Regions from separate parts of the Ensifer sp. VA4 genome, predicted to be linked through region 3. Evidence: predicted binding sites of a transcription regulator. Region 3 holds the regulator's gene; each other region holds the start of a gene.
The links. The regulator PhoB, encoded in region 3, activates phosphate uptake and scavenging genes when phosphate is short. The targets are predictions, from matches to a motif close to TGTCATNNANCTGTCAT.
Positions count from the first base shown of each region.

Region 1: AC0C6X_RS07990 (DUF1868 domain-containing protein) is a predicted target of PhoB. The motif match lies at 4,749-4,765, and genes of this name have one in related genera.
Region 2: AC0C6X_RS08185 (DUF2794 domain-containing protein) is a predicted target of PhoB. The motif match lies at 4,801-4,817, and genes of this name have one in related genera.

Region 1 is NZ_JBVQPO010000004.1:175,740-186,206, reverse strand. Features, by position in the region: gene AC0C6X_RS08020 (hypothetical protein) at 1-327, opposite strand, end outside; gene AC0C6X_RS08015 (acetyl-CoA C-acetyltransferase) at 341-1,522, opposite strand; gene phaR (polyhydroxyalkanoate synthesis repressor PhaR) at 1,747-2,325, shown strand; gene AC0C6X_RS08005 (hypothetical protein) at 2,428-2,829, opposite strand; gene rpmF (50S ribosomal protein L32) at 2,976-3,161, opposite strand; gene AC0C6X_RS07995 (glutathione S-transferase family protein) at 3,307-3,954, opposite strand; gene AC0C6X_RS07990 (DUF1868 domain-containing protein) at 3,955-4,698, opposite strand; gene mtgA (monofunctional biosynthetic peptidoglycan transglycosylase) at 4,802-5,542, opposite strand; gene AC0C6X_RS07980 (polyprenyl synthetase family protein) at 5,721-6,635, shown strand; gene hisC (histidinol-phosphate transaminase) at 6,640-7,695, shown strand; gene AC0C6X_RS07970 (LysE family translocator) at 7,779-8,420, shown strand; gene ispG (flavodoxin-dependent (E)-4-hydroxy-3-methylbut-2-enyl-diphosphate synthase) at 8,463-9,716, opposite strand; gene AC0C6X_RS07960 (MFS transporter) at 9,911-10,467, opposite strand, start outside.
Region 2 is NZ_JBVQPO010000004.1:215,155-225,621, reverse strand. Features, by position in the region: gene ccmA (heme ABC exporter ATP-binding protein CcmA) at 1-580, opposite strand, end outside; gene acnA (aconitate hydratase AcnA) at 850-3,540, shown strand; gene AC0C6X_RS08190 (DUF1223 domain-containing protein) at 3,754-4,527, shown strand; gene AC0C6X_RS08185 (DUF2794 domain-containing protein) at 4,838-5,242, shown strand; gene AC0C6X_RS08180 (GNAT family N-acetyltransferase) at 5,466-6,023, opposite strand; gene AC0C6X_RS08175 (Bax inhibitor-1/YccA family protein) at 6,145-6,882, opposite strand; gene AC0C6X_RS08170 (ABC transporter permease) at 7,107-9,659, opposite strand; gene AC0C6X_RS08165 (ABC transporter ATP-binding protein) at 9,656-10,381, opposite strand; gene AC0C6X_RS08160 (arylesterase) at 10,447-10,467, shown strand, end outside.
Region 3 is NZ_JBVQPO010000001.1:620,933-631,399, reverse strand. Features, by position in the region: gene pstB (phosphate ABC transporter ATP-binding protein PstB) at 1-384, shown strand, start outside; gene phoU (phosphate signaling complex protein PhoU) at 435-1,148, shown strand; gene phoB (phosphate regulon transcriptional regulator PhoB) at 1,349-2,032, shown strand; gene AC0C6X_RS02940 (GcrA family cell cycle regulator) at 2,098-2,619, opposite strand; gene AC0C6X_RS02935 (aspartate aminotransferase family protein) at 3,041-4,240, shown strand; gene argF (ornithine carbamoyltransferase) at 4,345-5,262, shown strand; gene AC0C6X_RS02925 (Hsp33 family molecular chaperone) at 5,548-6,546, shown strand; gene apaG (Co2+/Mg2+ efflux protein ApaG) at 6,656-7,048, opposite strand; gene AC0C6X_RS02915 (O-succinylhomoserine sulfhydrylase) at 7,275-8,459, opposite strand; SAM riboswitch at 8,504-8,582, opposite strand; gene AC0C6X_RS02910 (2'-deoxycytidine 5'-triphosphate deaminase) at 8,657-9,754, shown strand; tRNA gene AC0C6X_RS02905 (tRNA-Gly) at 9,837-9,911, shown strand; gene AC0C6X_RS02900 (transporter substrate-binding domain-containing protein) at 10,054-10,467, shown strand, end outside.

The sequences.
Region 1 (10,467 bases), on a different contig from region 3:
CTTTGCGCCGATCTGTCGTCCGTAGAGCCCGGCGGCAGCCTGGAATTGAGGCGTCGCGGGCATAGACATCCCTGCCTCGCACCTGGTGAGCGCGAGGTTCATCATCAGCTTGCTGCGCTGAACGGGCGACGCTTTCAAAGCGCCATCGCCTTCGTTCCGGGCCGCAACCATCATGTCCTTGAAAACGGCCTCGTCGTCCGAGGTCGCATGTTCCAGCACGCACTGAACCAGCCGCGCCCCGTCGAGAGGCCCGGGACTGGCATGTGCGGAAACGATCGGCGAACCGGCCAGCAAGAGGGAAAATGGAACCCGCCTGGCGCTGTTCATGCCGCCAAGCCGACTAGAGCCGTTCGACGCACATGGCGACGCCCATGCCGCCGCCGATGCAGAGCGTTGCAAGCCCCTTGGAAACGCTGCGGCGCTTCATTTCGAAGAGCAGGGTGTTGAGCACGCGCGCGCCGGAAGCGCCGATCGGATGGCCGATGGCGATCGCGCCGCCATTGACGTTGACGATCGACGGATCCCAGCCGAGGTCCTTGTTGACCGCGCAGGCCTGAGCGGCGAAAGCCTCGTTGGCCTCGACCAGGTCGACGTCGCCGATCGCCCAGCCGGCTTTCGCCAGCGCCTTGCGTGAAGCCGGGATCGGGCCGGTGCCCATGACCTGCGGATCGACGCCGGCCGTTGCCCAGGAAACGATACGGGCGAGCGGCTGGATGCCGCGCTTGGAAGCCTGCGCTTCGGTCATCAGCAGGGTGGCGGCGGCGCCGTCATTGAGGCCGGAGGCGTTACCGGCGGTGACCGTGCCTTCCTTGTCGAAGGCCGGACGCAGCTTCGTCATCTGGTCGAGCGTTGCGCCATGGCGGATATATTCGTCCTGGTCGACGGTGACGTCGCCCTTGCGGCCCTTGACGATGAAGGGAATGATCTCGTCGGCGAAACGTCCGGCCTTCTGTGCCGCTTCGGCCTTGTTCTGCGAGGCGAGTGCGAACGCATCCTGCTCCTCGCGGCTGAGCTGCCACTGGCGGGCGACGTTTTCGGCGGTGATGCCCATGTGATAGCCGTAGAAGGCGTCGGTTAGGCCGTCCTTGATCATCGTGTCGATCATCTTGAAGTCGCCCATCTTCACGCCGCCGCGCAGATGCGAGCAGTGCGGCGCCATCGACATGGACTCCATGCCGCCGGCGACGATGATATCCGCATCACCGGTTGCAATCTGCTGCATGCCGAGCGCCACGGCGCGAAGGCCCGAACCGCAGAGCTGGTTCATGCCCCAGGCGGTCTTTTCCTGAGGGATCCCCGCCTTCATCGCCGCCTGACGCGCCGGGTTCTGGCCCTCGCCGGCCTGCAGCACCTGGCCGAGGATCACCTCGTCGACCTCGCCTGCCTCGACGCCTGCGCGCTCGAGTACGCCCTTGATGACGGCGGCGCCGAGCTCGTGCGCCGGCGTATTGCCGAATGCACCGTTGAAGGATCCGACCGCAGTTCGGGCGGCGCTGGCGATCACGATGGAGGGATTGCTCATAGGACGTTTCCTCAGATCTTTCTTGCCTAATGAAAGCAGACTGGCAAAGCGCGCGACGCAAGTCAAACGGCTTGATGCGGTGCCACAAAACCATCACGTAAGACGCAACCGCAAGATTTCGCACTTGCGTCGCCGCAACGCACAAAGACATTGTCAGCGGCGCTCTTTTGCGGATACTCTGAAAAACGCAATAAAGACGGGACGATGGGTGAGAGGAGACCCTGATGGCGAAGCACGAAGGCCAGATCGTTATAAAAAAATATGCGAACCGGCGGCTCTACAACACCGGGACCAGCACCTATGTCACGCTCGACGACTTGGCTGTGATGGTGAAGAAGGGCGAGGATTTCGTCGTCCAGGACGCAAAGTCCGGAGAGGACATCACCCATTCCGTGCTGACGCAGATCATCTTCGAGCAGGAGTCCAAGACCGGCAACACGCTTCTGCCGATCTCCTTCCTGCGCCAGCTGATTTCGTTCTATGGCGACCAGATGCAGATGGTGGTGCCGAGCTATCTCGAGCACTCGATGCAGGCTTTCACCGAGCAGCAGTCGCAGATGCGTGAGCAGATCAACAAGGCCTTCGGCGACACGCCGCTTGGCAAGAACCTGCAGGTGCCGCTGCAACTTGTCGAAGAGCAGGTCCGTCGCAACACCGAGATGTTCCATCAGGCGATGCAGATGTTCTCGCCCTTCATCACCGCCCCGCCGGTGAAGGAAAGCAAGAAGGCCGAAGCCAAGGATATCGACGAGCTCAAGGAGCAGCTTCGCGCGCTCCAGACCAAGCTCGACAATCTCGGCTGAGCGCGCTTTCCTCGTGAAGGCGGGTGAGTTCGATCCCGCCTCGTTTCCCGTCCAGCAAAAAATGCTTTTGAATTGAGCCCGCGCCCCGGATCGTGACGCGCTTCAAAGGCCGATCGACACGTCCCTGCCAGCCGAACGCATCGAGACGGCAAAACCGGCGATGACATCGATGAAACTGATCGTCATCAGGATGAAGAAGAGCTGGGTCGCCGCCGGCGCCAGTAGCAGGAATTCGATCAGGAAGGCGATGAACAGGATCATCGACAGCAGGTGATCCATCAGCGCCCGCGTGCTCGTGCGGGTCGCCTTCAGCAATTCGACGAACAGCAGCAACAGCGCGACGACGATCAGAAGGTCGCCGAAGCGCATCGTCCAGGTCGCGCCCGACAGCATGGATAGCGACAGCATCTCGGCATTGAGCCCGGCCATACCGCCAAACATTCCGATCATCGCGAGATTGTAGATGGCGAAAGGCAGGATCAGCAGCGGAACGGCAGCGAGCATCAGGCACGAACTCCTTTGCCGCGTCTTGCGGCGTCTTCAGGTCAGGCTCCTGCTGATAGCACAGGGTCCAAGCGAGAAAATGTCAGACGCAAAACAAAAGGGCCGGCAGAGCCAGCCCTTTGAACCTAATCCGCGAACGGAAACGCTTATGCGTTTTCCTTCGGGGTCAGAACCTGACGGCCACGGTACATGCCGGTCTTCAGGTCGATGTGGTGCGGACGGCGCAGTTCGCCCGAGTTCTTGTCTTCGACGTAGGTCGGAGCCTTGAGGGCGTCAGCGGAACGGCGCATGCCACGCTTGGACGGGCTCGTTTTTCTTTTCGGTACAGCCATTTCATTCTCCACTTATCGGGCAAACACTGTTCAGCAGCCGAAATGGCCGTGTCAAACAGATGTCAATCACGGAAATTTGGCGCGCTTATACATGGCCAACTCCCGTTTGACCAGTCCCCAGCCGCAATTTTTCGACTCGACCGAGTCAGACCTCGTCTTCGGGAACGACCCACGGCTCAGCGCGGGCGGCCTCTTCCCACTTCCGGTAGGCGGGATGCGCCTTCACGCGTTGCATGTAGCCGAGCATTTCCGGATCCGCAACGAGATCGTAGACGTCGAAGCGGTTGACCACAGGAGCGTACATCGCATCCGCCGCACCGAAGGCACCGAAGAGGAACGGACCGCCGGATTGGGCGAGCGCCTCTTTCCAGATCCGCTCGATGCGGGCGACGTCGGCGCGAACGTCTGCATCCACCTCGAGGGCCCGCTTTCCCCGGCGGATGTTCATCGGGCAGGCGCCGCGCAGCGCCCGGAAGCCGGAGAGCATTTCCATGCAATAGCTGCGCGCCCGGGCGCGGGCCTGGCGATCGGCCGGCCAGAGCCCGGCATCGGGAAAGAGCTCGGCGACATATTCGATGATCGCCAGCGACTCCCAGACGAGCAGGTCGCCATGCCGCAACAGCGGCACGCGTCCCGTCGGCGAGACGGCGCGGATATCAGGATTGCCGGCCGCAAAATCGAAGGGAATGACCACCTCCTCGAAATCGATGCCCGCGGCGGTCATCGCCATCCAGGGCCGCATCGACCAGGATGAATAGTTCTTGTTGCCGACGTAAAGCGTAAGTCCGGTCATTTAGGATCCTTGATTGCTGGCCTTGATTGCGGGTCTGTCCGAGAAAACGATCAGCTCCTCGAAATGGTTCATATCCTCGAAGGAGCAGAAGGCCGGGGGATCGAGCTCGATCACCGGCGCCCATTCCCTGAGGTAGGCGAGTTGTTCGCCCAACATTGCCTGCCAGCGCGGCAGTGCCGCGTCATCGAGCCAGTCGATGACATAGGCGTAGGTGATGTGGAACGCGTAGTCGTCATGGTCCGGATGGCGGTAGCCGAAGGCTTCGGCGAAAGCATCGCGCCAGGCCTTGAGGCATGCGCGATCGGCTGCGCTGTCGCCTTCGAGCGCGAGTCCGGTCGGCGTGACGTCCGTCACGCGGGCCCGGAACGGCTCCAGCGGAACGAAGTGCTTGAGCCGCCCGCAATAGTGCTCGGTCATCACGTCGATCGGCGTATCGAGCGCTATGTCTGTCGGCCAGAAGGGCAGCCTGCGGCGGTATTCGATGATACCCTGAAAGATCGTCATATGCAGGCTGGACGGATGGGTGAAGGCGAACTGGCCCGCCTCGGGCATCGCCATCAGTCGATCGCGCACCGCAAGCACGGCGGCCTCGGACGGCGAACCGGCGGTGACGTGGGAAACGACCGTGTTGCCCGGTTCACGCAGGAAACGGCCATCCGTTGCGTAGCGGGTTCCGAGATGCTTCGGCGGTGCATTGTTTGCGTTGCGGCCAAAGGTGAGAAGCGAGGGGGAAATCGAGGTCATGGGGGCGATCGGGCCTTTCAAATGGAGAGAGGTCCAGATGGCAGAACTCTACTACGCGAACATGACATCGCCCGACGACGGCTTCCAATGAAAAGGTCTGATCCTAATCATAAAGGCAGGTGATGTAGCCACCGGAGCGGCTGGCGCGACGCTCGATCAAATTTGCCAGGCGCTTGAGCCCGCGACCGGGCTTGCCGGCATTGCGCTCCTTCGGATTGGGCAGCGATACCGCGAGCAGCGCGGCCTGCCGCCGCGACAGCTTGGCCGCAGAAACCCCGAAGTGGTGGCGGGCGGCCGCTTCGATACCGTAGATTCCGTCGCCCCATTCGGCGACGTTCAGATAGATCTCCATCATCCGCCGCTTGCTCCAGACGAAATCGGCGGCGATCGCCAACGGCAGTTCCATGCCCTTGCGCAGGAAGGAGCGGCCGTTCCAAAGGTAGAGGTTCTTGACCGTCTGCATCGGAATGGTGCTGGCCCCGCGGGTCGATTCCCCATCCAGGGCATCCTCCACCACGCCGCGCATCTGCCCCCAGTCGACACCGTCATGGACACAGAACTGGCCGTCCTCCGACATCATCACCGATTGCACCAGCACCGGCGCGATATTGTCGAATTCGACCCATTGACGGTCGTAGCCGCGAAGCAGGACGAGGTCGCGCAGCATCAGCGTCGAGACCGGATGTATGAACTCGATCAGGTAGAGAACGATCAGCGCATAGGGCAGTGCGACAAAACCAACGACGGCGAAAGCGATCTGGCGGCGCCTCGTACGCAGCGACCGGCGAAGCGAAGACCAGCGACTGGAAGGCACTTCGCCGTCCTCGCGCGCTTCCGGAACCATGTTCACGGCCTGACTGTTCACCTCGCTGTCCATCCGCTTCTCTTAGTGCATGGGCCGGCAAAGTTGAACGGGCTTTCAGGCAAAAGGCAAGGTGCGCACGCGGCTGTCCCAGGGAAAGCGCGCCGCTGCGACACGAATCCCCGTTGAAAGCCCTCTTCGCCCATGCCAAAGAGCGCGCATGAGCCAGGACACATCGCCTTTCACCCGCCGCCTCGCCAGCAATGCCCGCGCCGTCGAAGCTTTGCTCGAGCGCCTGCTCGGCACGACGACGGAGGTCGACGAGATCGCCCGGCCGGCAAACCTGCTCGCCGCCATGCGCCACGGGGTGCTGAACGGCGGCAAGCGGCTGCGCCCCTTCCTGGTGATCGAATGCGCCGATCTTCTCGGCGGCGGCATCGATGCATCCTTGCGCGTCGGCGCGGCGCTCGAATGCGTGCATTGCTATTCCCTCGTCCACGACGACCTGCCGGCGATGGACGACGACGATGTCAGGCGTGGTCAGCCGACGGTGCACAAGGCCTTCGACGAGGCAACGGCGATCCTCGCCGGCGACAGTCTGCTGACCTTCGCCTTCGACATCATCGCGGCGCCGGAAACACCACTGACGGATGCCCAGAAGGTGGAACTGATCCTGGCGCTCGGACGGGCCGCGGGCCACGGCGGCATGGCTGGCGGTCAGGCGCTCGATCTTGCCGCGGAAAAGTCGCCACCCGACGAGGCCGGCATTGTCACGCTACAGGCGATGAAGACGGGCGCCCTCATCCGCTTCGGCTGCGAGGCCGGTGCGATTGTCGCCGGCGCGTCGAAGGACGACCGGGCGCGGCTTCGCAGCTTCGGCGAAAAGATCGGCCTTGCCTTCCAGCTTGCCGACGACCTGCTCGATCTCACCGCCGATGCGGCGACCATGGGCAAGGCAACCGGCAAGGACGCCGCCCGCGGCAAGGGCACGCTCGTCGCGCTGCACGGCCAGGCCTGGGCAGAAGAGCGGCTGGAGCAACTGGTCGCAGAAGCGGAAGCTCTGCTTACGCCCTATGGCGAGCGCTCCACCATTCTCGTCGAAACTGCCCGCTTCGTCGCCAACCGCAGGAACTAGAGACATGAGCAAGTACTGGTCGCCGATCGTCTCCAAGCTGAAACCCTATATTCCGGGCGAGCAGCCGCGCGTCGCCAATCTGGTGAAGCTCAACACCAATGAATGCCCCTACGGGCCGTCGGAGAAGGTGCTCGACGCGGTCGCGGCGGCAGCAAGCGCCGACCTCCGGCTCTATCCGGATCCGCTGGCGCGGAAGCTCCGAGTGGCGATCGCCGCGCGCTTCGGCGTTTCGGCCGAGGAAGTTTTCGTCGGCAACGGCTCGGACGAGGTGCTGGCACATATCTTCGCCGGCCTGCTCAAGCACGACGCACCGCTGCTTTATCCGGACATCTCCTATAGCTTCTATTCGACCTATGCGCGGCTCTTCGAGATCGACGCGGTCGAGGTTCCGCTGAACGACCGCTTCGAGATCGATCTCGCCGATTATGATCGCCCCTGTGGCGCGATTATCCTGCCGAACCCGAACGCGCCGACCGGCATCGCACTCCCGCTCTCGGATATAGAGCGGCTCGTCGCGAGCCACCCGGATCAGCCCGTCGTCATCGACGAGGCCTATGTCGACTTCGGCGGCCAGTCGGCAGCGGAGCTGGTTTCGAAATACGAGAACCTGCTGGTCGTCCAGACCTTTTCCAAGTCGCGCGCGCTTGCGGGCCTGCGCGTCGGCTTCGCCATCGGCCAGCGGCCGCTGATCGAGGCGCTGGAAAGGGTGAAGGACAGCTTCAACTCCTATCCGCTCGGCCGCCCGGCACAGGCCGGTGCCATCGCCGCGATCGAGGACGAAGCCTGGTTCGAGGAGACGCGGGGAAAGATCATCGCCTCCCGCGAACGCCTCACCGCAGATCTCGCCCAGCGTGGTTTCGAGGTGTTGCCGTCATCGGCAAACTTCGTTTTCGCGCGCCACCCCGGCCACAACGGCGAAACGCTGATGAAGGCGCTGCGTGAACGCGCCGTGCTTGTGCGCCACTTCGCCAAGCCGCGCATCGGCGATTTCCTGCGCATCACCATCGGCACCGATCAGGAATGCGCACGCCTGATCGAAGCACTCGACGAGATCCTCTGAGATCTTGTCTCGGTGACATTTCCCCGTTTCAAACAGGCGATGAACTGAACTAGCTTCCGGCGACCGAGCCGGAGCTTTTTCGCATGTTCGACCCCACACCCTATCTGCCGCAGCTGCTCATCGCCTGGACCGCCTATCTGATCGGGACCGCCTCACCGGGACCGGCGATCCTGGCGATCATCACCACGTCGGTCAGCCAGGGGCGCAAGGCCGGCCTGGCGCTTGCCTTCGGCGTGCTCACCGGAAGCTACACCTGGGCGATGCTGACAGCGTCGGGCCTCTCGGCGCTGATCCGCGCCTATGACCAGGCGATCATCGTCCTGAAGATTGCCGGCGCCTGTTATCTCTTCTGGCTCGCCTATAACGCTCTGCGCGCCGCCATGTGCAGCGACAGGGGCGCGATCATGCCGGCGGCGAAGGTACAGACATCGTTGAAGCGGCTCTATCTCAAGGGGCTCGGCATCCACCTGACCAATCCGAAGGCGATCTTCTCCTGGATCATGCTGGTCTCGCTCGGCATGCCCGCGGGGGCGCCCGTCGGCATCACCGCCACCTTCATAGGCGGCTGCATGGTCCTCGGCCTGATGACCTTCTGCGGCTTCGCGATCGTGTTCTCGCTTTCGCCGGTGCACCGCGCCTATCTGAGATCCAAGCGGCTGATCGAAAGCCTGATGGCCGGCTTCTTCGCCTTTGCGGGGCTGAAATTGCTGACGTCGCGGCTTTAACTCCGAGGCCGTCCGGCGTCGGATTACCCCGAGCGAGCCCGTTTATTCGGCGGCCGCCTGGCCGCGGCCATAACGCTTCTCGATATAGTCGGAAACGAGCGTCTCGAAGTCGGCGGCAATGTTCGGACCGCGCAGCGTCATTGCCTTCTGGCCATCGATGAACACGGGCGCGGCCGGCATTTCGCCGGTGCCGGGGAGCGAGATGCCGATATCGGCATGTTTGCTTTCACCGGGACCGTTGACGATGCAGCCCATGACCGCGACCTTCAGGCCCTCGACGCCGGGATATTTCTCGCGCCAGACCGGCATGTTGCGGCGGATGTCGTCCTGGATCTTCTGGGCGAGTTCCTGGAACACGGTCGACGTCGTGCGTCCGCAGCCGGGACACGCGGCAACGACGGGAATGAATTGGCGGAAGCCCATGACCTGCAGTAGTTCCTGCGCCACCTGCACCTCGCGGGTGCGGTCGCCGCCGGGTTCCGGCGTCAGCGAAATGCGGATCGTGTCGCCGATGCCCTGCTGCATCAGGATGCCAAGCGAGGCAGAGGAGGCGACGATGCCCTTGGTGCCCATGCCGGCCTCGGTGAGGCCGAGATGCAGCGCGTGGTCGGAGCGGGCCGACAGCATGGCGTAGACGGCGATCAGATCCTGAACGCCGGAAACCTTGGCAGAGAGAATGATGCGGTTGCGCGGCAGGCCGATTTCCTCGGCAAGATCGGCCGACAGCAGCGCCGATTGCACGATCGTTTCGCGCGTCACCTGCTGGGCTGTCAGCGGAAAGCCGTTCGCCTGGTTCTCGTCCATCATCCGCGTCAGGAGTTCCTGGTCGAGCGAGCCCCAGTTGACGCCGATGCGCACTGGTTTGTCGTAGCGGATCGCCATCTCGACGATCTCGGCGAACTGCTTGTCCTTCTTGTCCTTGAAGCCGACATTGCCCGGATTGATGCGGTACTTCGCCAGCGCCTCGGCGCAGGCCGGATGATCGGCAAGCAGCTTGTGGCCGATGTAGTGGAAGTCACCGACGAGCGGCACGTCGAGACCGAGGCGCTCGAGCCGCTCGCGGATCTTCGGCACCGCGGCAGCACTTTCGTCGCGGTCGACGGTGATGCGCACCAGTTCCGAGCCGGCCTTGTGGAGAGCGGCCACCTGGGCCACGGTCGCATCGATATCGGCCGTGTCGGTGTTGGTCATCGACTGAACCACGACCGGTGCGCCGCCCCCGACGATGACACCGCCGACATCGACGGCAACGGAGGCACGGCGGGGCTGCGGTTCGAAATCGAAGGCGGAAGACATGAAGGCCTCTTCGTGGGTCATCTCAGGCGGAGCGGGTCGCGTACGGATACCGCAACGCTTTCCCTAATCAAGCTCCGGCTTTTCGCCCATCAGGTGGATGAGGAAAGCCTGCTTGTCAACGGCGACATCATGCCCTGACGGCGATTTGATGGCGGCCTTGCGCAGAACACGCTCGTCCGTGGCTCAATGGATCATTAGTGCCCTTTGGCGTGATCGGCGTGCGCGGCATTGTGCGATAGCAGCAGCACGACGATGAAGAGCAGCGGCACCGAGGTGAAGACGATGGCAAAGCCCGTGTGCTCGGCGACGAAACCAATCACCGACGGCGCGAACAGCATGCCCGAATAGCCCATGAAGGTCGCGACCGAGAGACCGATGCCCGGCTGCAGGCCCGGCATGTTGCCGGCGGCCGAAAAGGCGATCGGGACCATGTTTGAAATGCCGATACCGGCGATGGCGAAGCCGAGAATGGCGATGTAGGCGTTCGGCGCCATGCCCGCGAGGATCATGCCGATGAGCGCGGTCACCGTGCAGATGCGCAAGGTTCGCTTGGCGCCGAAACGATCGCGGACAAGGTCGCCGGCAAAACGCATGGTTGCCATGGTGGCGGAGAAGGCGGCGAAGCCGAAGCCGGAGAGCTCCACCGAGGCGCCGAGTTCGTTGCGCAGATAGAGCGCGCCCCAATCGAGAACCGTGCCCTCCGGCACCATCGAGAACAGCGCCATGATACCGATCAGCCAGGGAAGCGGCG
Region 2 (10,467 bases), on a different contig from region 3:
GCCCGAGCGGCTGATGCGTCGCCGCCACGACGATGCCGCCCTTGCCGAGATGCGCCTTCACCAGGTCTGCAAACAGCCGGTCGGCGCCGGCATCGAGCGCGGCCGTCGGCTCGTCGAGAATCCAGATAGGGCGGTAGGCGACGAGCAGCTTCGCCATCGCCATGCGGCGCTGCTGGCCGGCCGAGAGGTAGCCGAAGGGCAGGTGTGCTATGTCAGGCAGACCGACCGCCTCGACGGCCTCATGGAGAGCGAGGCCCTTGCCGCCGGGCGAATCGCTCATGAAACGCTGCCAAAAGGAAAGATTTTCTGCGACGGTCAGTTCGCGCTTCATCGCGTTGCGATGACCGAGATAGTGGCTGACCTCTGCGGGACTGGCTATTTCCGGGGGGCCATTCTCAAGTTTCAAGTGCCCGCGTTCGGGCCTCAGCAAACCTGCCAGAACCCGGAGCAAAGTGGACTTGCCCGAGCCGTTCGGACCCGTCACGACAAGGGCTTCGCCGGTATCAAGCGCAAAGGAAATATCGTTAAAAATCAGATCATCGCCGCGCTTCGCACTCAAACCTTCAGCCAGCAGGCGCATGAATATCTGTCTTCCCTTCGCGCGTGTTCCGCACAGCAAAAAAAGTTCCAATTGAACCTTCGTTGCTCTGGCACGTTTTGGAGAAATTATCTATAAGGCGGCCAACACGCCAGCGGTCGGCGTGAATTTCATCCTAGCGCCGAACATGGAATGAATTTCCACGTGCGGACAGCGGAAATGGCCGCACCCGCATCCCAATTTGCGCTTCACAGGCGCTCGGGCGTTCGTACGTCAGTTTTTGGCGATCAGACGGAACGGGGTATTATCCAGTGTCCAAATCCCTAGACAGCTTCAATTGTCGCTCCACGCTCACCGTCAACGGTGTGGACTACGTCTATTACAGCCTGCCCAAGGCTGAGGCGAACGGTCTCGCCGGCGTGTCCAGGCTCCCCTACTCGATGAAGGTTCTGCTCGAGAACCTGCTGCGCAACGAAGACGGCCGTTCCGTCACCAAGAAGGACATCGAGAACGTTGCCGCCTGGCTCAACGACAAGGGCACGGCTGAAAACGAAATCGCCTATCGTCCGGCCCGCGTGCTGATGCAGGACTTCACCGGCGTTCCCGCCGTCGTCGACCTCGCTGCCATGCGCGACGCCATGGTCTCGCTCGGCGGCGACCCGGAGAAGATCAACCCGCTCGTTCCCGTCGACCTCGTCATCGACCACTCGGTCATCGTCGACGAATTCGGCACGGCGACCGCCTTTGCCCGCAACGTCGAACTCGAATACCAGCGCAACGGCGAGCGCTACCGCTTCCTGAAGTGGGGCCAGCAGGCGTTCAAGAACTTCCGCGTCGTTCCGCCCGGCACCGGCATCTGTCACCAGGTCAATCTGGAGTATCTGGGCCAGACGGTCTGGACCCGCGAAGAAGACGGCGAAATCACCGCCTACCCGGATACCTGCGTCGGCACCGACAGCCACACCACCATGATCAACGGCCTCGGCGTTCTCGGCTGGGGCGTTGGCGGTATCGAGGCTGAAGCCGCAATGCTCGGCCAGCCGGTCTCCATGCTGCTGCCGGAAGTCATCGGCTTCAAGCTGACCGGCAAGCTGAAAGAGGGCGTCACCGCCACCGACCTCGTGCTCATGGTCGTTCAGATGCTGCGCAAGAAGGGCGTGGTTTCGAAGTTCGTCGAATTCTTCGGCCCGGGCCTCGACAACATGACGCTCGCCGACCGTGCGACCATCGGCAACATGGGTCCGGAATACGGCGCGACCTGCGGCTTCTTCCCGGTCGACAGCGAAACCATCAACTACCTCACCATGTCCGGCCGTGAAGAACAGCGCATCGCGCTGGTCGAAGCCTACTCCAAGGCGCAAGGCATGTGGCGCGAAGGCGACGGCGCCGATCTCGTCTTCACCGACACGCTCGAACTCGACCTCGGCGACGTCGTTCCGTCGATGGCCGGCCCGAAGCGTCCGGAAGGCCGCATCGCGCTCGAAAGCATCGCCTCCGGTTTCGCCACCGCGCTCGAAAACGACTACAAGAAGCCCGGCCAGCTTTCGAACCGTTATGCCGTCGAAGGCACGGATTACGACCTCGGCCATGGCGATGTCGCGATCGCCGCGATCACCTCATGCACCAACACCTCCAACCCGTCGGTGCTGATCGCAGCTGGCCTGCTCGCCCGCAACGCGGTTGCCAAGGGCCTGAAGTCCAAGCCCTGGGTCAAGACCTCGCTGGCACCGGGATCGCAGGTCGTCGGCGAATACCTCGCCAAGTCCGGCCTGCAGAAGGACCTCGATGCGCTCGGCTTCAACCTCGTCGGCTTCGGCTGCACGACCTGCATCGGCAACTCCGGACCGCTGCCGGGTCCGATCTCGAAGACGATCAACGACAAGGGCCTGATCGCCGCCGGCGTTCTCTCGGGCAACCGCAACTTCGAAGGCCGCATCTCTCCTGACGTTCAGGCGAACTACCTCGCTTCGCCGCCGCTCGTCGTCGCCTACGCGCTCGCGGGCTCCGTGCAGAAGGACCTGACCAAGGAGCCGATCGGCGAGGATAAGGACGGCACGCCGGTCTTCCTCAAGGACATCTGGCCGACCTCGAAGGAAATCCAGGAGTTCATCTTCAAGTACGTCACCCGCGAGCTCTACGCGACGAAGTACGCGGACGTCTTCAAGGGCGACGAAAACTGGCAGGCCGTTCAGGTTCCGGCCGGGCAGACCTACGCATGGGACGAGGGTTCGACCTATGTGCAGAACCCGCCGTACTTCGTCGGCATGGGCAAGGCCGGCTCCGGCATCTCCGACATCAAGGGCGCTCGCGTTCTCGGTCTCTTCGGCGACAAGATCACCACCGACCACATCTCCCCGGCCGGTTCGATCAAGGCCGCTTCGCCGGCTGGCTCCTACCTCATCGGTCATGGCGTCGGCGTTGCCGACTTCAACCAGTACGGTACGCGCCGCGGCAACCATGAGGTGATGATGCGCGGCACGTTTGCCAACATCCGCATCCGCAACCACATGCTCGGCCCGAATGGCAAGGAAGGTGGCTACACAATCCACTATCCGTCGAAGGAAGAGATGTCGATCTACGACGCGGCCATGCAGTACAAGGAAGAGGGCGTTCCGCTCGTCATCTTCGCCGGCGTCGAATACGGCAACGGCTCGTCGCGTGACTGGGCCGCGAAGGGCACCAACCTGCTGGGCGTCAAGGCCGTCATCGCGCAGTCCTTCGAGCGTATCCACCGCTCGAACCTCGTCGGCATGGGCGTCATCCCCTTCGTCTTCGAAGAGGGCACGACCTGGGAATCGCTGGGCCTCAAGGGTGATGAAGTCGTCACCATCGACAACCTCGCCAATGTCCAGCCGCGCGAGAAGCGCGTTGCCAAGATCACCTATGGCGACGGCAGCGTGAAGGAAGTTCCGCTGATCTGCCGCATCGATACGCTGGACGAAGTGACCTACGTCAACAATGGCGGCATCCTGCAGACCGTTCTGCGCGACCTGGCCGCCTGATCGGCCGCGGTCGACAGGCCGTAAAACATTGGAGCCGGGACGCCGAAAGGCGCCCCGGCTCTTTCTTCTCTGGCCGCCAAATGCCGGACGCCCGCAACAAGGCCGCACCCACCCGCGACCTCACTCCAACGTGACTTTCCGTTGATGCCTGGCCGGCGTATGTAATTAACTCCCCCACAAGGAGTAGGCCGACGGCCCCAACGAAGTGACGCCATGACATCCGCAGACCGTTCTTTCATTCGCCCTTTTGCACTGGCTTTCGGGCTGTTCACAGCCGCTGGTGCACCGGCCGGAGCACAGGACGGACAGGTGATCAAAGGCGTCGTTGAACTGTTCACCAGCCAGGGCTGTTCTTCTTGCCCGCCGGCGGACGCAGCGCTGAAGACCCTGGTCGATGACGGTGACGTCGTGGCGCTCGCCTATCACGTCGACTACTGGAACTATCTCGGCTGGGCCGACACGCTCGCCTCCAAGGAAAATACCGAGCGGCAATATGCCTATGCCCGCATGCTCGGTCGCAACGGCGTCTATACGCCCCAGGCCATTCTGAATGGCCGCGACCATCTCAACGGTGGCAACCTTCAGGCGATCAAGACGCGGCTGGAAACGATGAAGGCCGAAGGCAAGGGGCTTGCCGTACCCGTCGATGCGAAGATCCAGGACGAAGAGATCCAGATCAACATCGGCGGCGGCATCGGCAAGGCGAACGTCGTCGTCGTCTATTTCGACCGTGCGAAGGTCGTGAAGATGGAGAGGGGGGAGAACAGCGGCAAGGAAATCCCCTACTGGCATGCCGTGCGCGACATTCAGACCATCGGCATGTGGGATGGAAAACCGGCAAGCTTCACCCTTCCTGCAACGGTCCTGACCGAACGCCCCGGCAACAGTGGCTGTGCCGTTCTCTTGCAGTCGATGAAGGACAAGGAGACGCCGGGCGCGATCGTCGGCGCAACCGCCGTGCTCGCCGGTCCCCAGGGCAAACTCTAGCGCGAAGCGCGAGGGGGTGGTTCGGCCCGGCAGCATCGAGGGGCTGGGGCTGAGGGTTCGAAGTTACCGGACCGAACCGGCCATGGCTGCGTTCGGTGAACTCCCGCAGCATGACGACCTGACCGGACATACGGTGGCAACGACTCTGTCCGTCAGCGCCCGCGAGTTTTGCGGTGAATTGGGGCGGCGATTTGACTGAAATGGGGCAGAGGCAAGAAATGCCCTCATCGTCCAACGGCTTCCGGCTTGCTTTTCGGCTCACGTCAGGCACACTGTTATCGTTCTGTCACAACAGAAGGCCGGATTGCCGATGACCGATGAGCCGGATTTGCCGCAAGGCGAGGCGCGCCATCAGCGCGCGACCACTTCCGAAGTGGTTGTCGATCTTCACGAATACAAGAACGCCAAGAACCCTCCCCCCATCACTTTCCATCGCCGCGAGCTGGACCAAATCCTCTGGGTCTACGGTCGCATGGTCGGCGAGGGCGAGTGGCGGGACTACGCCATCGACCACCTGAAGGACCGAGCGGTCTTCTCGGTGTTCAAGCGATCGGGGGAGATGCCGCTCTACCGGATCGAGAAGAACCCGAAGCTGTCGACGAAGCAGGGCGCCTATAGCGTGCTGAACATTCACGGCACGATCCTGAAACGCGGCCACGAGCTCGCCCAAGTGCTCAAGGTGTTCGACAAGGTCCTGAAGCTGGTGGAAACCTGAGGCATGCCGCGCAAATGTGCGCAGCGGCTTTGCGCGACATGCGAAATATCAAGGTCTTAAAACGCAAAAAGCGATCCGAAAGATCGCGATACGCTTCAAGGCCCGATCTGCATCAGCAGCCCGGTGCGATGCGCAGCGGTTTCTGCCGGCGAATGGCTTTGGCCCGAACGCAAGGCTGACTGCAAGCAGCGCACGCCGAGCCTGCCGTCCGACCTGTCGGCAATCAGCTCTGATAGAGCGTGTCCGGATAGACGTCTTCCGGTGGATCGCTCGCCTGCCCCTCGCCGAGCGCGAGCTGCATGATCGCCGTATCGAGCCAGCGGCCATGCTTGAAGCCGGTCGCCTTCATCGTACCCTGGAGTTCGAAGCCGAGGGAGCGGTGCACCGCGATCGAGGCCGGATGGGCGCCGCCGATCACCGCGACCATCTGCCGAAAGCCGAGTTCCGTGCAGCGACGGATCAGTTCGGCGAGCAACGCCCTGCCGGCGCCCTTGCCGCGCGCTTCCGGCGCCAGATAGATCGAATCCTCGACCAGGAAGCGATAGGCCGTGCGCGTCCGGAAGGCGGACGCATAGGCATAGCCGATGATCGATCCGCTGGCGTTACATGCGACCATATAGGGGTAACCGTTGCCGACAATCGTCTCGAAGCGGCTTCGCATCTCCGCCTCCGAAGGGGGCACGATCTCATAGGTGGCGACACCGTTCAGGACGGATTCGCGGTAGATTCCGGTGATGACGGGAAGGTCGGCCAAGGTGGCGTCACGCAAACTCAGGGACATGGCGATAGACTGCATCTCGAGGTTTCATCGTCCTTCACTCCCACGGAGCCGGGACGCGATCAACATAAGTGGGCAACAAAAAAGGCGGCCGAAGCCGCCTTTTCCGTCATTCGTTTCGTGCTCAGTTGTTCCGGTTGCCCAGGAACTGCAGCAGGAACATGAACAGGTTGATGAAGTCGAGGTAGAGCGTCAGCGCGCCCATGATCGCCTTGCGGCCAGCAACGGTGCTGTCATCGGCTTCATAGTACATTTCCTTGATCTTCTGCGTGTCATAGGCGGTAAGGCCAGCGAAGATCAGCACACCGATTACGGAGATCGCGAAGCCGAGGGCCGACGAAGCAAGGAAGATGTTGACGATCGACGCGATGATCAGGCCGAAAAGGCCCATGATCAGAAACGTGCCGAAGCCCGACAGGTCCTTCTTGGTCGTGTAGCCGTAAAGCGACAGGGCGCCGAACGACGCGGCCGTGACGAAGAACGTCTGCACGATGCTCTGGCCGGTAAAGACCAGGAAGATCGACGACAGCGACAGGCCCATCAGGGCAGCGTAGATCCAGAACGCCGTCTGCGCTGCGGAGACGCTCATCGAATTGATGCGGAAGCTCATGAAGAAGACCATCGCCAGCGGCGCCAGCATCACGACCCACCGCAGAGGCGAACCGTAGATAAGTTGGGCGAATGCCGGATTGGAGACGGCAAGCGCATAGGTTCCGTAAGCTGCCACGCCGGTGATCGCCAGCCCCAGCGCCATCAGGTTGTAGACCTTCAGCATGTAAGCACGAAGGCCTTCATCGATCACGGCACCCGCCTGAGCGCCGGCGGGCGACATTCGGGTTTGGTAGTTTCTCAGATCAGCCATTGTTTCCTCATTTAAGCTCCGGTGGAAGTTACGGTGTCGGGCGGCGAACGGTCTCGCTCAGGAAGGCCGGCTTCCACGCCCAGGCGCCGCTGCGGAGCTCCAGCATGCCTGCGCATAAATATGATGCCGAAACCCGTTGCGTACAAGACCCGAAGCCCCTGGATTCGAACGCATCCGACCGTTTCCGGCAAGCGCGACGGGGATTTACGGTTAACTGCACCCACTCAGAGCTCGCGCAGAACCGGCGCCGCCTTCTGCCCGAGAATGCGCCACGTACCGGCAAGACCGATGCCAACGGTCATCACCAGGGCCCCGGCGACGGTCAGGATGGCGACATCCGGCAGGAAGCTTGACGGCAGCGTCATGATGCGGCTGACGACGAACCAGGCGGCAACACCGCCGGCAAACAGGGCGAAAACCGCGGTTGCAAGGCCGAGAATGGCATATTCGTAGCTGAAGGCCCGGATGAGGGTCGCGCGCGTCGCGCCCAGCGTTTTCAGGACGACCGCATCATGGACACGCGCCCGGTTGCCGGCGGCAAGCGCCCCGGCAAGCACCAGGACGGACGCCACGAGCGCCACCGCGGCCGCGGCCCGGATCGCCGTTGCCAACTGTCCGAGCAGCCCGTTCACGATGTCGAGAGCATCCTTCACACGCACGCTGGTGATCGTCGGATAGGCGTTGGTGACGGCTTTCAGCACCGCAGCCTCTTCTTCCGGCGTCGCTTCCGGATCGATGACCGTTGCCAGCCACGCATGCGGCGCACCGGCAAAGGTATTCGGCGAAAACACCATGACGAAGTTGATCGAAAGCGATTCCCACTCGACATTGCGGAAATTGGCGATCCTGGCGGTGATGTTGCGGCCGAGCACGTTGACGGTGACGGTGTCGCCGATCTTCAGGCCGAGTTCGCCGGCCTCTTCCGCCGAGAAGGAGACCAGGGGCTCGCCGCTATAGTCGGCCGGCCACCATGTGCCCTCGGACAGTGTCGAGTTCTCGGGCTTGTTCTTGGCATAGGTGATGCCGCGGTCGCCGCGCAGTACCCATTGGCCGCCGGGCGGAACGTTGCGGCTGTTCACGTGCTCGCCGTTGAAGGCGATGATGCGGCCGCGCAGCATCGGCACCTCGATGACCTTGCCCTTCGGGATCGTCCGCTTCAGCACCGAGCGGAAACCGTCGATCTCGCTGCCCTGGATATCGACGAAGAAGAAGTTCGGCGCCCGCTCCGCCATGTTGCCGGTGAGTTCGCGGCGCAGATTGCCGTCGATCAGCGCCAGCGTCACGAGCAGCGCCAGCCCGAGACCGAGCGACAACACGACGGAAGGCGTGAGCGCACCAGGGCGGTGAATGTTGCCGATAGCCAGCCGCAGGGCCGGCGAATTGACCCGCGGGCTGCGGCGCGCAAGCCAGGCGATCAGCAGCGCGACGACGCGCAGGACAATGAAGGCGAAGGCGATCGCGCCGAGGAACACCAGAGAAATATAGCGGTCGTAGGCCGTCCAGATCGCGAGCCCCGCCAGCGCGGCAAGACAGGCGACGGCGCCCAGCAAATAGGGCCATGCCGGAAAGCCCGAGGGGTCGAAACCCTGCTGGCGGAAGAGCGCGGTGGCCGGAATGGCCCGCGCCCGCCCGAGCGGCAGGATGGCGAAGGTCAACGCCGTCAGCACGCCGAAGAGCGCGGCAAGACCGAGAGCGCCCGGATAGAGATGAAACTCGGTCGAGATCGGCAGCAGGTCGGCGAGGAACTGCGCTGCGACAAAGGGGATCAGCATGCCGAGGATCAGGCCGATCTCGATGCCGATCAGGGCGATCATCAGGATCTGCGCCAGATAGATCATCGCCACCAGCGAGGCAGGAGCACCCAGGCACTTGAAGGTCGCAATGACGCTGCGCTTCTGATCGAGATAGGCGCGCACCGCGTTGGCAACGCCGACGCCGCCGACGATCAGCGCCGTCAGCCCGACGAGGGTCAGGAACTGCGAGAAGCGGGTGATGTTCGCCGTCAGTGACGGCGCGGCGTTGGCGCTGGTGCGGATCGACCAGCCGGCTGCCGGAAAGCGCTTCTCGGCATCGGCACGAATGGCCGGAAGCTGTGCCGGATCGGCGACCTTCACCTTGTAGCTGTGCTCGACCAGACTTCCCGTCTGCACCAGGCCACTGGCCGCAAGCGCTTCGGCCGAGATCATCAGGCGCGGCGCAAAGCCGAAGCCGTCGGACAAGGCGTCCGGCTCGCGCAGGATCGTGCCGGTGATTCGGATTTTGGCGTTGCCGAGAAGGATCTCGTCACCCATCTGTACGCCCAGGCGGTCGAGCAGCAGCGGTGCCACGATGGCGCCAAAGGTCTCGCCATCGCGCGCCAGCAGTTCACGCAGCGGACGGTTCGGCTCGCTTTCCAGTGCGCCGTAGAGCGGATAGGCGGCATCGACCGCCTTCACTTCGACCAGCGCCTGGTTGGAACCGTCGGGCAACCGCGCCATCGAGCGCAAGCCGGCGGAAACCGCAACGGTGCCGAGCGTGTCGAGATAGGCCCGCTCGCCGGTCGTCGCCACGCGGTTGTTGAGCTCGAAGCGGATGTCGCCGGCGAGCAGTTCCTGCCCCTGCGTAGCGATCGTCGCGGTGATCGATTGCGACAGCGAATTGACGCCGGCAATGGCCGCGGTGCCGAGCGCGATGCAGGCGAGGAATATGTAGAAACCTCGAAGCCCGCCGCGCATTTCGCGCAGCGCCAGGCGAAGGGCAAGCAGCGGCCGCAGCCGAACCGGTGACACGCCGTTCATGCCGAAGCCGCCTCCTGGCGCGGCGTCACCACAAGCGGCTCCGCCTCGCCGCCGGCGACGATTTCGCCGGAGCGGACGCGGACCTGCCGCACACAGCGTGCGGCAAGAGCCGCATCATGCGTCACGAGAACGAGTGTCATGCCGCGGTCACGCTGTTCGGCGAAAAGCAGATCGGCGATCTGGCGTCCGGTCTCGGCGTCGAGGTTACCGGTCGGCTCGTCGGCGATCAGCAGTTTCGGCGAAGGCGCCAAGGCGCGAGCGATCGCCACGCGCTGCTGCTCGCCGCCGGAGAGCTGGCCGGGATAGTGGCTGAGCCGCTCGCCGAGGCCGACGGCGACGAGTTCCTTGCGCGCGATCTCGAAGGCGCCCGCGACATTGGCGAGTTCGAGCGGCACCGCGACGTTTTCGAGCGCGGTCATGTTGGGGATGAGGTGGAAGGACTGGAAGACGATGCCGATGTTGCGCCCGCGGAAGTCCGCCACCCGGTCCTCGTCGAGCCGGTGCAACGGCGTGCCGTCGATGACGATTTCGCCGCTATCCAGCCGTTCGAGCCCGGCAAGCACCATCAACAGGGTCGACTTTCCCGAACCCGACGGACCGACGATGCCGACGGACTGGCCGGCGTTGATCGTGAGGTTCATGCCCTTCAGCACGTGCACCGAGGCTGCCGCCTCCCCGAGGGTCAGATCCGCGTTTTTGAGTTCGATGATGGTGCTGGCCAAGGGAAACAACCCTATATGAACGAAATGGGGAACAGAAACGGCATTCGGGATTTAGGAACAGGCCCATGGCATTAAAAGGATTTCAA
Region 3 (10,467 bases):
GAAACCAGCCTGCAGAAGGCCGGCCTATTCAACGAAGTGAAGGATCGCCTGCACGAACCGGGCACCGGTCTTTCCGGTGGCCAGCAGCAGCGGCTTTGCATCGCACGCGCCGTTGCCGTCAGCCCGGAAGTCATCCTGATGGACGAGCCCTGTTCGGCACTTGATCCGATCGCGACGGCCAAGGTCGAGGAGCTCATCCACGAACTGCGCACGAACTTCACGATCGTCATCGTGACCCACTCGATGCAGCAGGCCGCCCGCGTTTCGCAGCGCACCGCCATGTTCCACCTCGGCAATCTCGTCGAGGAGAACGACACCGACAAGATGTTCACCAACCCGGATGACCAGCGCACCCAGGATTACATCATGGGCCGCTTCGGCTGAGGCCAATGACGGCTGCAACAGTAACTGGAAAGCGCCCGCAAGGATCGACGATCATGTCCATGCATATCATGTCCGCCTATGACGAAGAACTGAAATACCTGACGCGCCGCATCTCGGAAATGGGCGGTCTCGCCGAGCAGATGGTCGCTGAATCCGTTCGCGCCCTGGTCAATTCCGACCTGGCTCTGGCGCAGAAGGTGATCTCGGACGACACCATTCTCGACGATGCCGAGCGCCAGATCGGCGAAAAGGCGATCGTCACGATCGCCAAGCGCCAGCCGGTCGCCGCCGACCTTCGCGAGATCATGGGCTCGATCCGCATCGCCGCCGACCTCGAGCGTGTCGGCGATCTCGGCAAGAATACCGCCAAGCGCGTGATCGCGGTCGCCGGTTCCGGCATTCCGCGCAAGCTCGCCCGCGGTCTCGAGCACCTCGCCGAGCTCGCCCTGGTGCAGCTCAAGGAAGTGCTCGACGTTTATGCCTCGCGTTCGCCGGAAAAGGCCAACAGCATTCGCGAGCGGGACGAGGAGATCGATGCGATCTATACCTCGCTGTTCCGCGAGCTGCTGACCTACATGATGGAAGATCCGCGCAACATCACGCCCTGCACGCATCTTCTGTTCTGCGCCAAGAACATCGAGCGCATCGGCGACCACGCGACCAACATCGCCGAGACGATCTATTACATGGCGACGGGTGCCCAGCCGGAAGGCGAGCGCCCGAAGGATGACAATACGTCGACGTTGGGCTCGGTCAACGACTGAGCGTTAGACGCGCCGTTCGCAATGCATGCCCCGTGAATATCATCTGGTCGCGGCTCCGGTCGCGGCCCCGAATGCCTGTATCTGAAGCATGCGGCTTTCGCACCGCCTTTGAAAATGGCGGAACTGCTCCAGTTTAGAGTGTCTGAGCACCGGTCCGGCCATTGAGCCGCACGGCGCTCGCGGTAAGGAGACGTTACCTGATGTTGCCAAAAATCGCCGTGGTCGAAGACGAAGAGGCGCTGAGCGTCCTGTTGCGTTACAATCTGGAAGCGGAAGGCTTCGACGTCGATACGATCCTCAGGGGGGACGAGGCGGAGATCCGGCTCCAGGAACGCCTGCCCGACCTTCTGATCCTCGACTGGATGCTGCCCGGCGTCTCCGGCATCGAGCTTTGCCGTCGGCTGCGCCAGCGGCCGGAGACGGAGCGGCTGCCGATCATCATGCTGACGGCGCGGGGCGAGGAAAGCGAGCGCGTCCGTGGTCTCGCGACCGGTGCCGACGACTATGTGGTCAAGCCCTTCTCGACGCCGGAGCTGATGGCTCGCGTCAAGGCGATGCTTCGCCGGGCGAAACCCGAAGTGCTCTCGACGCTGCTGCGCTGCGGCGACATCGAGCTCGACCGGGAAACCCATCGCGTCCATCGCCGCAGCCGCGAAGTTCGCCTGGGGCCGACGGAGTTCCGCCTGCTCGAGTTCCTGATGTCCTCTCCGGGCCGGGTCTTCTCACGCTCGCAATTGCTGGACGGCGTCTGGGGCCATGACATCTACGTCGACGAGCGGACCGTCGACGTGCATGTCGGCCGCCTGCGCAAGGCGTTGAATTTCTCGACCATGCCGGACGTCATCCGCACGGTCCGCGGCGCCGGCTACTCGCTCGAAAGCTGAGCGGGGCGAACAACAGGCAATAAAAAAGGGGCCGCTCAGCCCCTTTTTTGTTCCTGTGCGCAGCCTCAGCGCATCCGCCGACGCTCGGCCGACGGCTGGTAGGCAAGCCGTGCATGGAAGTTGCAATAGGGCGAGGACTCCGGCGAGTCATTGCCGCAGAAGTGGAATTCTTCCTTCAGCGGATCGCCGATCGGCCACTTGCAGGTGCGTTCGGTGAGCTGGGTCAGCTCGAGGCGGCGCGACATCGGCACGACCACATCGGTGCTGATGCTGAAGTCCTGCTCGGCCACGAGATCCACCTCGATCTCTTCCTTGAGGACGGTGGCGCCGGACGGACGGGCAACGGTGCGGGTCGAAACACGCGAGGCGTAGTTCGGGGCGCGCGGGGCCGAGGTCGGCCGCTTCGGGCGGGCCGCCGCAGTGGTGCTGCCGCCAGCCTTGGCGCGTCCGGGAAGGCTCAGGCGATGAACCTTGCCGATGACGGCGTTACGGCTGACGCCGCCGAGCTGCGCCGCGATCTGGCTTGCGCTCAGGCCCTCGGACCAAAGCTTCTTCAGTTTCTCCACCCGCTCGTCAGTCCAGTTCATCTCTGCACTCTCCGTTCTCAGCGTTGGGGATGGCAGAATCCCTCACCGCACCCCGGCTGAACCCCGAGGTTGCAAACGCGATAACTCTTTTGGTGACTAGGTCCGCCGCATGCGTCTAGTAATTGAATGTTAACGTACTGACCGCCGGACTCCGTGGCAAGAGTCCGGGGAATCGCGCCGAATCGAATTCGTAGTTTTCCCCAACTTGCTCGATCAGCGTTGCATTTTTGCAAGCCCTTCCGGACGATTTTTTCGTCGCAGGGAAACGGGTCTCGCCATCGCGCTGCAAGGCTTGGTTTTGTTGACATTGCGGTGCGAAATGGGAATAGTGCCTGCGCCGCCGAAAGGCGGCATTTTTGATTTTTATCGGGCCGCATGAAGCTGCGGGATCGATGCCGATTGGAGTGAAGGAGAGCCTCGCATGACTGCAACCACGCCGCTTTACGATACCTACATGCGCGCGCCGTTGCGTTTCGAGCGAGGAGAGGGCGTCTGGTTGATCGCCGAAGACGGCTCGCGCTACCTCGATTTCGCCGCCGGCGTTGCCGTGAACTCGCTCGGCCACGCGCATCCGCATCTCGTCGAGGCGCTGAAGGCGCAGGCCGAGAAGGTCTGGCACCTTTCCAACCTTTACGAGGTTCCGGGGCAGGAAAGCCTTGGGCGCCGCCTGGCCGCCGTCACTTTCGCCGATCGGGTTTTCTTCACCAATTCCGGTGCGGAAGCGCTGGAATGCGCGATCAAGACGGCGCGGCGCTACCACTTCGCCAACGGCCAGCCGGAGAAGTTTCACATCATCACCTTCGAGGGTGCCTTCCACGGCCGCACGATCGCGACGATCGCCGCCGGTGGCCAGCAGAAGTACATTGAAGGCTTCGGACCAAAGGCCCCTGGCTTCTACCAGGTTCCGTTCGGCGACATCGCGGCCGTCAAGAATGCGATCACAGAAGAGACCGCCGCGATCCTGATCGAGCCGATCCAGGGCGAGGGCGGCATTCGTCCGGCGACGAAGGAATTCCTGCAGGAACTGCGCGCGCTCTGCGACGAGTTCGGCCTGCTCCTGATCCTCGATGAGGTGCAGACCGGCGTCGGCCGCACCGGCAAGCTCTTTGCCCATGAATGGGCGGGTATCCGCCCGGATATCATGGCCGTTGCCAAGGGCATCGGCGGCGGCTTCCCGCTCGGCGCCTGCCTGGCGACGGAAGAGGCGGCCGCCGGCATGGTGGCGGGCACGCATGGCTCCACCTATGGCGGCAACCCGCTGGCGATGGCCGTCGGCAATGCCGTGCTCGACGTCATCCTCGCTGACGGCTTCCTCACCCATGTGCGCGATGTCGCGCTCGTCTTCCGCCAGGGACTTGCCTCGCTGAAAGACCGCTACCCGGACGTCATCGAGGACATCCGCGGCGACGGCCTGATGCTGGGCATCAAGGTGAAGGGTCCTTCAGCCGATCTCTTGAAGGAAATCCGCGCCGAGAAGCTCCTGGCCGTGCCGGCCGGCGACAATGTGCTGCGTCTGCTGCCGCCGCTGACGGTGACGGCGGAGGAAGCACGCGAAGGCCTCGCACGCATCGAGCGCGCTGCCGAAGCAGTGCGGAAGGCCGGCGGCAACGCCGCTGCTTGACGGATAGGACCGACGCCGACACAGGGTGTTAGAATGATCTTCGTGCGTTCACGCGGAATGCGTGGCGCACCAGGGATCGATTTTTCAGACAGGAACCGAGTACGATGCCAGGCACCAGACATTTTCTCGATCTTTCGGCCGTGACGGCCGCCGATCTCCGGACGATCATTGACGACGCCCGCGTCCGAAAGGCGGCGACCAAGGCCGGAACCGCGGAGAAGCCGCTCGCCGGCAAGATGCTGGCGATGATCTTCGAAAAGCCGTCCACCCGCACACGCGTGTCCTTCGATGTCGGCATGCGTCAGCTCGGCGGCGAAACTCTGTTCCTGTCGGGCACGGAGATGCAGCTCGGCCGCGCCGAAACCATCGGCGATACGGCCAAGGTCCTGTCGCGCTATGTCGACGCGATCATGATCCGCACCACTGACCACCGGCGGCTGCTGGAATTGGCGGAGCATGCGACGGTGCCCGTCATCAACGGCCTGACCGACGATACCCATCCCTGCCAGATCATGGCCGACATCATGACCTTTGAAGAGCACCGCGGACCGGTGAAGGGCAAGACGATCGCCTGGACCGGCGACGGCAACAACGTCCTGCATTCGCTGATCGAAGGCTCCGCCCGTTTCGGCTATCGCATGAACATGGCTGTGCCGCTGGGCTCCGAGCCGCAGGACAAGATCCTGAACTGGGCCCGCAACAACGGCGGCGAGGTCCTGCTGTGTCACGATGCCGAGCAGGCGGTCGCCAACGCCAATTGCGTCGTCACCGACACCTGGGTGTCGATGAACCAGGAGCATCGTGCCCGCGGCCACAACGTCTTCCAGCCTTTTCAGGTCAATGAAGCGCTGATGAAGCACGCGGCCTCCGATGCGCTGTTCATGCATTGCCTGCCGGCCCATCGCGGCGAGGAGGTGACCGACGAGGTGATCGACGGCCCGCAGTCGGTCGTCTTCGATGAGGCCGAAAACCGCCTGCATGCGCAGAAGTCGATCATCGCCTGGTGCATGGGGCTCGTCTAAGCCCCTTGCCGGCAGGTGCGCGCTGGCGCAGCGCTTCGGTGGCTGCTGCGGGAGCGCGCGCTATTGACATCGCCGCTGTGCGACACGATCTAGGCGGCATGTGGGGCGCTCCTGACAGCAGTGAAGCGCCGACTGCAACGGGGTTGTGCGCGGCGCGTTGGCGAACGGCACACCCCCGATGGACAATCCGTTCATCGCGGGATCAATTGAGACAGCGGGCACGTTGCGCCGGGGGGATAGGAATGTCCCGGGCGTAACGCAGTTGGCTGATGCAAGGAGCAAGACATGACTGACATGACACCAGGGCTTGGTGAATTCGACTTTGCCGGTGACGATCACGTCGTGCCTTTCCAGGTGGAAGGTCTCGATGTGCGCGGCCGCGCCGTGCAGCTCGGCCCGATGCTGGACGCAATTCTGGAGCGCCACAACTATCCGCTTCCGGTCGCGCGGCTCGTTGCCGAAACCGTTGTGTTGACGGTGCTTCTCGGCACCTCGCTTAAGTTCGAAGGCAAGCTGATCGTCCAGACGAAGGGGGACGGTCCGGTCGATCTAGTCGTCGCCGACTTCTCGACGCCGGACCGCGTGCGCGCCTATGCCCGCTACGATGCGGATGCGCTGGCCGCCGCCGAAAAGGATGGCCGCACCCTTCCGCATGAATTGCTCGGCAAGGGCGTGCTCGCCTTTACCATCGATCAGGGCGCTCATACCCAGCGCTACCAGGGCATCGTCGCACTTGACGGTGCCACGCTGGAAGAAATCGCCGGCGTCTACTTCCGCCAATCGGAGCAGATCCCGACCAAGGTCAGGCTCGGCGTCGCCGAGCTGCTCGATCGCGATGAGAACGGCAAGCCGCGCCATCGCTGGCGCGCCGGCGGCATGGTCGCGCAGTTCCTGCCGGAAGCGCCCGAGCGCATGCGCCAGCCTGATCTCTCCGGCGGCGACGGCGATAACGGCGAAAGCGTCGTCAAGGACGACGATCACTGGGCGGAAGCCAAGGTGATGGTCGAGACGATCGACACCGACGAGCTGACGGACCCGACGGTCGGAACCGAACGCTTGCTCTACCGGCTGTTCCACGAGCGCGGCGTGCGCGTCTATGAACCGCAGGCGGTTTATGACCGTTGCAGTTGCTCGCGCGAGAAGCTCCGTTCGGTGCTCGCCAATCTGGAAGCGGATGATCTCGAAAGCACCATCGAGGATGGTGTCGTAAAGGTCACCTGCGAATTCTGCTCGACGACCTACCGTTTCGAAGCAAGCGAAGTGCAGCCGCAGGAGCAGGCGTGACTCCGGACAAGCGCGTCGCGATCCTTCAGAATCGCCCCTTGCGCTTTAAGCCCTTGATATTTCGCATGTCGTTATCGCAGGATCGCTGCACGTTTTGGCGCGACATGCTTTAGTTCAGGGTACGCACGAGCCCGGGTGAATCGAGCGAGAAGGCGGGGATGGCCACGTTGAAGGTCTCTCCGCCTTCTGATTCCATGCTGTAGTGGCCGAACATCACGCCCGATGGCGTATCCAGCGGGCAGCCGGACGAATATTCGTAGGTATCGCCGGGATTGAGCAGCGGCTGCTCGCCGATCACGCCGGGACCGCTGACCTCATCGACCTGTCCGTTCTCGTCCGTGATATGCCAGTAGCGGGTCATCAGCCGCACGGCTGCGTCGGAATGGTTGGAAATGACGATGCGATAGCCCCAGACATAGCGGCCGTCATCAGGATCCGACTGCTCTTCGAGATAGTACGGCTCCACCGTAACTTCTATGTCGCGGGTCAAAGCGCGATACATGGGCAACACCTTGCTTCAGGTCTTTCAGGGTATTCTACAGCAAGATGGTTTCGTCAAGAATAACGGCAAGATTGTGCATAGCCATTCTGGGGCAATGGCTTGCGGCATCATGATCGGGTGTTTGAGCCCTCTCGTTCCCGCTGCCACGGCGTAACGCGGGGGGGGGCGCCGCGAGGGATCGACGGCCGCCGCCTGCTGCGACGGCCGTAGGTTTCGGTGGGGCGTCTCAGGCCTTGACGGCCTTCAGCGCGCGGGCGAAATCCTCGACAACGTCCTCGCTGTCTTCGATCCCGGCGGAGAAGCGCACCGTGCCGGCGGAAATGCCAAGTTCTTCGCGGGCCTCGTCGGTGAGGTTCTTGTGCGTCGTCGTTGCCGGATGGGTGATCAGGCTCTTGGAATCGCCGAGGTTGTTGGAGATGCGAACGATCTCGAGCGCATTCTGCAGCGCGAAGGCTGCCTCCTTGCCGCCCTTCAGTTCAAAGGCGACGAGGGTGGAGCCGCCAGTCATCTGCTTGGCAATGATGTCCGCCTGCGGGTGATCCTTGCGGCCGGGATAGATGACCTTGGCCACCTGCGGCTGCTCTGCCAGGAAGTCGGCGACGCGGCGTGCGGTTTCCGTCTGCTGGCGTACGCGCAGCGGCAGGGTCTCGATGCCCTTCAGCAGCGTCCAGGCATTGAACGGCGACATGGCCGGGCCGGTGTGGCGGAAGTAGTCGTGCAGGTTCTCGTCGATCCATTCCTTGTCGGAAAGCACGACGCCGCCGAGGCAGCGGCCCTGGCCGTCGATGTGCTTCGTTGCGGAGTAGACGACGATATGCGCGCCGAGTTCCAACGGTTTCTGGAAGAGCGGGGTCGCGAATACGTTGTCGACGACGACCTTGGCGCCGATCTGGTTGGCGAGCCTGGCGACGCCGGCGATGTCGATCACTTCGAGTGTCGGGTTGGTCGGGCTTTCGAGGAAGAAGACCTTGGTGTTCTTCTGGATCGCCTTTTCCCAGTTCGCCAGATCGCGGCCGTCGACCAGCGTGCATTCGATGCCGTATTTCGGCGCGAGCGTTTCGACGACCCAGCGGCAGGAGCCGAAGAGCGCGCGCGCGGCAACGATATGATCGCCGGCCTTCAACTGGCAGAGGATCGCCGCGGAAACGGCAGCCATGCCCGAGGCCGTGGCGCGCGCGTCTTCGGCGCCTTCCAGCATGCACATGCGCTTTTCGAACATGTCGTTGGTTGGGCTGCCGTAGCGGGCATAGATGAAGCCCTCGGTCTCGCCCTTGAAGCGGGCTTCGGCCGCTTCCGACGTTTCGTAGACGAAGCCCTGGGTCAGGAAGATCGCTTCGGAGGTTTCGCCGTGCTGCGAGCGGGTGGTTCCGCCATGAACCAGTTGCGTTGCCGGGCGCCAGTTTTTGCTCATGTGACGATCACTTTCAAAAACAAAAAAACCGGCCGCGTGAAGGGCCGGTTTGACACCCGGCCTTTTTAGCTACTTGTTTAACGTGGCTGCAAGCCGACCGGCCAAATCACCACGGGATAAAGCTCCAATACTGCTTGGGTGCGCTTGCGTCAATTCCCGGAGTTTGGTTTTGTCTCGCAACTGGAAAGAGGACTGCAATGGGCCGCGACACTGGGATTTTGGCCGACCGCGCGATCGCCGCGCTGTTCGAAACGGGACGCCTGAAGAGCGAGAGGCCGCTGGATGCCGATCAGATCCAGCCGGCAAGCCTCGACCTGCGCCTGGGCGCCAAGGCCTTTCGCGTCCGCGCGAGCTTCATGCCCGGCCCGTCCCACCTCGTCGCCGACAAGCTTGACCGGCTGAAGCTGCACGTGGTCGATCTGACCGACGGCGCGGTGCTGGAAACCGGCTGCGTCTACATCGTGCCGCTGATGGAGAGTCTGGCGCTGCCTGCGGGCATGTCGGCCTCGGCCAATCCGAAAAGCTCGACCGGCCGCCTCGACATCTTCACCCGCGTCATCACCGACCGCGCCCAGGAATTCGACAAGATCCCGGCCGGCTACAGCGGTCCGCTCTATCTCGAAATCAGCCCGCGCACCTTCCCGATCGTCGTGCGCCGCGGTTCGCGCCTGTCGCAGATCCGCTTCCGCATGGGCCAGTCGCTGCTGTCGGAGCAGGAGTTGCTGGCGTTGCACGAGAGCGACGTTCTCGTGGCGAGCGAGCGTCCGAATGTCAGCGGCGGCGGCATTGCACTGTCGATCGACCTCAAGGGAACCGGCCCGGACGGCCTGATCGGCTACCGCGGCAAGCACCACACGGCGGTCATCGACGTCGACAAGAAGGCGCAGCACGCGATCTTCGACTTCTGGGAGCCGCTCTACAGCCGCGGACGCGACGAGCTGATCCTCGATCCGGACGAGTTCTACATCCTCGTCTCGCGCGAAGCGGTGCATGTGCCGCCGCTTTATGCGGCCGAGATGACGCCGTTCGATCCGCTGGTGGGCGAATTCCGCGTGCACTACGCCGGCTTTTTCGATCCGGGCTTCGGCCATGCGTCTGCCGGCGGCAGCGGCAGCCGCGCCGTTCTGGAGGTCCGCAGCCACGAGGTGCCGTTCATTCTCGAGCATGGGCAGATCGTCGGCCGGCTGATCTATGAACACATGCTGGAACGTCCTGACGGCCTCTACGGCCTCGGTGTCGGCTCCAACTACCAGGCGCAGGGCCTGAAGCTTTCGAAGCATTTCCGCGCCGAGTAGGGGATTTTGCACGGGACCCTCGTGCGATACCGCGCAAGGGTCCTTGACAGATCGTCCCGGTTCGGGAAATTTCGCAAGTCTCGCGGGTGTAGTTCAGTGGTAGAACGCCAGCTTCCCAAGCTTGATGTCGTCGGTTCGATCCCGATCACCCGCTCCAATTCTCGCTGATCTTTGTGTTGCCTCGTACTTCTAGAGGCTATGGCAAGTTGCGATCGCGACGGATAACTTGGTACGCGATGAATCATCAAGCGGTTCTAAGGGCCGCCCCCTGCCACATGAGACGTGCCGGTCCGCTGCCCATGAGATTTCTTTCCTTGTTAACTCTTTGCGCGTCCTTGATCGCAACGCCGCTGGCGGCACAGCCGAAGGACCTGCCCATTCTGTTCGATGCGCGCGAGCGTATCGCCAAACCCGATCTCACGGGCCTTGCCCGCTTGCGCTTCCTGACGACCGTGGACTTTCCGCCGTTCAACTTCATTGATCAGTCCGGCAAGCTCTCCGGTTTTCACGTCGATCTCGTGCGCGAGATCTGCCGCGAACTCGATATCGAAGCCAAATGCCAGATCCAGGCCGTGACCTATGCGGAACTTCTGCCGGCGCTGGAAGAGGGGCAGGGCGAAGCCGTTGCCGCCGGCATCGCCGTCGGCCCGGAACTGCGCCAGCGTTTCGGCTTCTCGCGCGCCTTCATGCGGCTTCCGGCGCGCTTCGCCATC